DNA from 2 places in the Paenibacillus sp. ALJ109b genome. Region 1 is predicted to be linked to the other one. Evidence: a T-box and tRNA genes for the amino acid it is inferred to sense, from the RefSeq annotation. Region 1 holds a T-box; the other holds one or more tRNA genes.
The links. A T-box is a leader RNA that pairs with one kind of tRNA and senses whether it is charged. The one in region 1 lies ahead of G3352_RS26210 (valine--tRNA ligase), so its partner is inferred to be a tRNA-Val.
Positions count from the first base shown of each region.

Region 1 (3,422 bases):
ATCGCTTGAGGATATTTCCATTGAGATCGAAAATTTTGATGTCGATTTGTTATCCAACCGAAGTCTAAACATTACAGGGGTATTGTCACTTCGCGGTATTGAGGGCTTTCCGGTGGAGGAACCGCAGGTCTGGTCAGCAGATGAGTTTACCGTTGTTCATTCGCCCGACCCTCAGCAGGGCGACCGTTCCGCTGAAACAGAGCAGACAGGCAGCTACCCCAATGCTTTTGCTCAGGAGTATCTGCTTCAACGGAGCGAAGAGGAGCTGCAGCAGGAACATCTATTTCAAGCTTCTACCGAACAGTTTCAGTCCTGGCAGCAAGGGGATGGGAACGCGGAGCAAAGCAAAATAGTAGCTGAAAACGAAGAGTCCTCGTCCTTGAGGGACAAGGAGGATGAAGCGCAAGCGAATTTGTTGTCCGATACGCCTTCTCCAGTTTCGTCTTTTTTGGCGGAGACAGCCGACAGGTTGGCTTCTTATCCTGAATCTGAGCCTTTGCTTCCTCTGGCTGAAGAGCCGTCTGTCTGGTCCGAGCCTTCCGTCGAGACCTTACATACGAACTTAAGGAATTCGGAGCAGGCCGATTCCAAACTGGAACTGCAGCATTCGGATGAACAGGCAGCACCGGACGTATGGCATTTTGAATCTGCCCGATCTGAACCAAAGCAGGAGGAGCACGCAGTTGCAGATATTCCGGCAGGTTCGCAGTCAGAGAACTGGCAGGATGTCTTTGCAGCGTCTGAACCGGAAATTTCGGAGGATGACAGACCTCCTCTTGAAGCGGTAGAGACGAATGAGCCCGCTGAAAAAGAATCGTTTATCCCTGAACCTGTGGCTGAGACGGAAGACAAGCCGGAGCTTAAGGTTGCTTTTGGCAGCAAGAGAGAATCTGCACCCAAACAGGAAGAGGGCGTAGGCATCTCCTCCCTGTTATCCTCTGGCAGAGTAACACGGGAGGCGGAGGCAGAACGAGAGCAAGAGGCACTTGCTGGAGTCCAGCAGGAAGAAGCATATCAGCCTGATGATGTCGAGTGGAAGAACCTGTTTCTGGGCACCATTGTCGATCAGACCCCGTTCCGTAAAGTAAAGTTATGCATTGTACAGCGTGAAGAGACGCTCGATACCATTGCAGACCGATATCAGTTAAGTACCCGAGAGCTCCAGTTGTATAACCGATTATCTGAACAGGTTGTGGAAGAAGGACAGATTCTATATATTCCTTAATCTGTGGTAGGTTTAATGACCATTTCGACCCGTGATCCCTTGAGGATGGCGGGTTTTTGCTTTGTCTGCCCTTAACCTGCATTGCAGCGCGCTTTTTCCGCTGTTGTCAGGTTGACTATCGGGCACGGGCAGGGTATGATGTGTTTAGGTTTTTTGAAGAACAACATGGATCGGGAGTAGTAGACAGTATGACCTTTCAGAGAGCGGAATTGTAGCGCTGGGAAATTCCGTAGGAACCAACTGATCGAAGTCGCCCGGGAGTTGCCTGTTTGAATACAAGGGATGAGTAACTTTAGTATCATTCATTCCTAAGGTAGGATGGGCCGGTCGCAGCCGTTATCTGCTTGAAGTGTCACGTAAGTACAGAAGGGGTAGTCTGTCTTTCTATCTGCGTGAAACAAAGGTGGTACCGCGAAAGCTAACCTTTCGTCCTTTGATGGATGAAAGGTTTTTTTGTTTTTTGGCGATGATGAATAAGTAACGGAGGAATGACACATGTCTGAACAAAAAAATTCAGCTGCAACAGAAATGCCAACCACATATGATCCGAAAGCTGCGGAGCAAAAATGGTATTCCACGTGGATGGAAAATGGATATTTTAAGGCTGGCCAGCGTAAAGATGCTGAACCCTATACGATTGTAATCCCCCCCCCGAACGTAACCGGAATGCTCCATATCGGGCATGCGCTCGACTTCACACTGCAGGATATTCTGATTCGTACTAAGCGGATGCAGGGCTATGATGCACTGTGGCTACCGGGTTCTGACCATGCAGGTATTGCTACCCAAACCAAAGTAGAGCAGAAATTGCGTGAAGAAGGTCAGACTCGTTATGATCTGGGACGCGAAAAGTTCTTGGAGAAGGTATGGGACTGGAAAGAGCAATATGCAACAACCATTCGTCAGCAATGGGGCAAAATGGGCTTGTCGCTCGATTACTCGCGTGAACGTTTTACACTGGACGAAGGTCTATCCCAGGCTGTACGTAAAGTGTTTGTTCAACTGTATGAAAAAGGCCTCATTTATCGAGGCAAACGAATTATTAACTGGGACCCGGTGAACCGGACTGCACTGTCCGACATCGAGGTTGAATATAAAGAAGTTCAGGGTCACTTGTACCATCTGCGTTATCCGCTCAAAGACGGAAGTGGGTATGTTACAGTAGCGACAACTCGCCCGGAAACGATGCTGGGAGATACGGCAGTTGCTGTTCATCCGAAGGATGAGCGTTACGCAGATATGATTGGCAAGGTGCTTGTTCTGCCTATTATCGGACGCGAAATTCCGGTTATTGCAGATGAGTATGTTGATAAAGATTTCGGAAGCGGGGCCGTGAAAATTACGCCTGCTCATGATCCGAATGACTTCGAAGTGGGCCTTCGTCATGATCTGCCACAGATTACGGTGATGGATGAGACGGGTACGATGAATGCCGAAGCAGGCAAATATCAGGGACTGGATCGCAGCGACTGCCGTAAGCAGATTGTTGCCGACCTGCAAGAACAGGGCGTATTGATCAACATCGAGGATCATACGCATCAGGTTGGACACAGCGAACGTACAGGAGCTGTTGTTGAACCGTATTTGTCGACACAGTGGTTTGTTGAGATGAAGCCACTCGCGGAGAAAGCGATTGAGAAGCAACAAAGCGGTAAAGGCGTTCATTTTGTTCCGGATCGTTTTGAGAAAACGTATCTGAACTGGATTGAGAATGTTCGTGACTGGTGTATCTCTCGTCAATTGTGGTGGGGTCATCGTATTCCTGCCTGGTACGACGAGGAGACTGGAGAAGTTATTGTATCTGCTGAAGATCCGACAACATTGCCAGAATACGCTGGACGCAAGCTGAGACAGGATGAAGACGTTCTGGATACATGGTTCAGCTCCGCATTATGGCCATTCTCTACATTAGGCTGGCCGGAAGACACGGAAGATCTGAAACGTTATTACCCGACAAGTGTACTCGTAACAGGGTATGACATTATTTATTTCTGGGTGGCGCGTATGATCTTTACCGCTCTGGAGTTCACGGAAGAGGTTCCGTTCAAGGATGTGCTGATGCACGGTCTTGTTCGTGATGCAGACGGACGCAAGATGTCCAAATCGCTAGGCAATGGTGTTGATCCGTTGGATGTGATTGAGAAATATGGTGCGGATGCAATGCGTTACATGATCTCTACAAGCAGCACTCCGGGTC
Region 1 is NZ_JAAIFP010000031.1:26,713-30,134, reverse strand. Features, by position in the region: gene G3352_RS26215 (LysM peptidoglycan-binding domain-containing protein) at 1-1,225, shown strand, start outside; T-box leader at 1,383-1,662, shown strand; gene G3352_RS26210 (valine--tRNA ligase) at 1,721-3,422, shown strand, end outside.

Region 2 (3,422 bases), on a different contig from region 1:
ATTGTATGGGAGAACAAGTCTACGCTGGAAGGTATACTCATTCTGCAAGCATGGGAGCAGGCACCACAACCCATTCGCAAAAGCCAGCCTGCTGGCGATGCCGTGAAATATTTTACCGAATATTAAAACATAAAAAACGCCAACCCGGAATGCCGGATTGGCGCCTTGTTAATCAGCATACATCTATTAGAAGATAGGAAGTTGATCAAGGTTATTAGTTGGGTCGCCGTCTGCGTCACCGCGAATGTACATTTCGCCGTCTTTGCCTTTAAAGACGTTCACACCTGTAATTGCTCCCGCTTTTACTTCTGCCAGTGCCTGTTGATAATCCAGCACACGTCCGGATGAAGTTTGGAAGGCCGTCAGATCGCCGTCACCATTTTTTTGTACTGCTGTGAAGCTTTCGCGTGTCGTTTGATCCATGATGTCACACTCTCCTTATCTGACCAAATAGGAATCTGGTTACCTCTTTAGCCTGTCCGGATCAAAAAAAAGTATGCACAACATAGTTTCATATCGCACGCAGAGGTTACTTACAAGCTCTTTTGCATACGAACATGCAGAATGTCTGCATCATAAAAAGGCTCTTCCGAGATCACTTCATATCCGAGCTTCTCATAGAACTTCTGCGCCTGGCATTGAGCGTCCAAAACAGAGTAGGCTAATCCCAATTCACGTGCCCGTTCTTCCATGGCTAACAGCAGCACACGTCCGTAACCGAACGCACGATGAGATTTGAGTACAGCGATGCGCTGCATTTTGGCGGTATCCTTGGTGTAATAGATCAGACGTCCTGTGGCTACAGCCTGTCCATCGGTGCTCAACAATACATGATGCACATCAGGGCTGATGATATCATATTGATCAATTTCAATATCAGCAGGCACCTGCTGCTCGATCACAAAAACATTATTGCGAATATCCAATGCTTTCTGGAGTTGTTCTTCAGTCGTTACATAACTAATCTCAGCTGCCAATTCCATACCTTCTTTCTGCTCTACGCTATCAGACTGAATTATACAAAAAAATGCTTTTCCTGTATAGTTAAGACTGGAACATAATGGGGGAGGAGGGGCGAACCATGGGTATGGCAGGAGTGATGGCAATCACCCTTTTGATGTCAGCCGGAATGATTGCTTTGTTATATTATGTGACCAAGAAGGCGTATTCCAAAAAGTGGGACGAAGATGAGTGAAATGCGACTTAATGTTCCTCAGGGTAAGACTTCAACATTGCCTTGTGGGGAGTAAACGTCATGCACAACAGACTTGGAATACACATCCAGCCAAACGGGCAGGTCATCATTAACCTCATTGGGCACTTTTAACTGTTGGAATTGTACGGTATGTTCATCCCGTTCCAAACTACAACCGACAGAAACGTATATTAATGCAACAAGCGCAATCAGACAGGCTAAGTTTTTGGCTATGATAAATAAACGCAGTTTACGTTCTTTCATGTTCCTCATATGGAAGTCACCTCGTCATCAAAATGGTAATCATTCCTTTATTGTGCACCAATTCGAATAAAATATTACCAATATAACGATTGACAATGAACACGGTTACTTGGTATGATACTGTTACTTGATTGGAAAACAATTAGATATCATGATCTGTTAGCTCAGCTGGGAGAGCACTATCTTGACAGGGTAGGGGTCAGTGGTTCGAGCCCACTACAGATCATAACAAAAAGTCCTTGCGCAGCAAGGGCTTTTTTCTTTTGTCTATTTTTAGAACAAGGCATTGAAGTCTTGGGGGACAATTGGGGGACGAAAATTAAAAGAAATAAGCTATATCCTTCGCTGCGCTACGTTCACTAACTCTTCTGCAAATCAGCAAGATTCTGCTTACCCCAATCGCAGAGAATCTCCAGCACAGGCATCAGCGTTAATCCTTCACGAGACAAAGAGTATTCTACTTTTGGCGGTAATTGTGGGTATTCTGTACGGATAATCAATTGGTCGACCTCTAATTCTTTCAGCTGAGAGCTTAGCATTTTATGCGTAATGCCTCCCAAAGCTCTTTTCAATTCTCCATATCGCAATGTTTCTTTTTTCCATAACCAAAACAAGATATGCATTTTCCATTTTCCGCCGATCAACGACATGGCATGTGAAAATGGTTTAACGTTTACTTCTTCAGCAGTTTCCATATTCCACTCTCCTTTTAGATAGTATCTACCTTTTAAGTGCATACTATACTCTTTTTTCACCCTACTATACAATAACTCATGAAACAGAGACAAGGGCGAACAAGCCTAATAAAGGGAGAGAATATATATGGAAAATAGTAATCGTAATTTCTTGCAGCCTTATACATTTGCGAATGGTTTTACGCTAAAAAATAGAGTGGTCATGGCGCCGATGACAACGATGTCCAGTTTCTTCGACGGTTCAATCACCAATGATGAAGTCGATTATTATGCCGAACGGGCTGGTGGCCCTGGTATGATCATTACGGGTGTTGCATACGTAACTGAAGGGGGAAAAGGCTTCGAAGGTGAGCTTTCCATCGCAAGTGATTCTACAATCAAAGGACTGTCCAAAATTGCAAGGGCCATTCAGAAAGATGGAACGAAAGCCATTGTGCAAATCTTTCATGCAGGGCGCAAAACGAACTCCAAAACGCTAAGAGGTGTTCAACCCACCAGTGCGAGTGCAATCGCTGCCGCACATCCAATCGGCTCGGAGACGCCGCGTGAATTAACACCTGAGGAAATCGAAAGCATTATTAAGGACTTCGGCAGGGCAACCTTGCGGGCCATACAAGCTGGTTTTGACGGAGTAGAGCTTCACGGGGCCAATACGTATCTGTTGCAGCAATTTTTCTCCGTCAATTCCAATCAACGGTCCGATCAGTGGGGTGGCAGCTTTGAAAATCGCATGCGATTTCCGCTGGCAGTCATTCAGGAGGTTGCATCGGTTATCGATGCCCATGCAGATAAACCCTTCATCCTCGGTTATCGGATTTCACCCGAAGAAATTCATATGCCGGGCATCCAGCTCGAAGACTCCTTGGCTTTTGCCCAGGCTCTGACAGACACGCGGGTTGATTACATTCATCTGTCAATGGGAAGTTACAAACGAACCTCTTTAAACCAACCCGATGACAAGGAGCCGATCTTAACTAAATTCGTTCGTGTTTTGGATCACAAAAAACCTCTGATCGGTATTGGATCGATTGAGCGGCCGGAAGACGCAGAAGAAGTTATCAACGCCGGGGCAACTTTGGCTGCACTCGGACGGGAATTGATTCGCGAGCCGAAATGGGTACAGAAGGTAAAAGCAGGTGACCTTGGCAGCATTCGTTACCAAATATCCCCGTCTGATATGGATGAACTGCGTATCCCTTTGGCGATGCAGACTTATCTGGAAGGTTCGTTTCGGGAGGTTATGCACTTTACTACCGATAGTCAGGAAG
Region 2 is NZ_JAAIFP010000006.1:154,844-158,265, reverse strand. Features, by position in the region: gene G3352_RS06965 (hypothetical protein) at 1-126, shown strand, start outside; gene G3352_RS06960 (DUF3892 domain-containing protein) at 187-423, opposite strand; gene G3352_RS06955 (GNAT family N-acetyltransferase) at 534-977, opposite strand; gene G3352_RS06950 (hypothetical protein) at 1,214-1,468, opposite strand; tRNA gene G3352_RS06945 (tRNA-Val) at 1,613-1,685, shown strand; gene G3352_RS06940 (winged helix-turn-helix transcriptional regulator) at 1,819-2,154, opposite strand; gene G3352_RS06935 (NADH-dependent flavin oxidoreductase) at 2,282-3,422, shown strand, end outside.
Region 2: it has a tRNA-Val gene. The T-box ahead of G3352_RS26210 (valine--tRNA ligase) is inferred to sense a tRNA for this amino acid. The anticodon was not compared.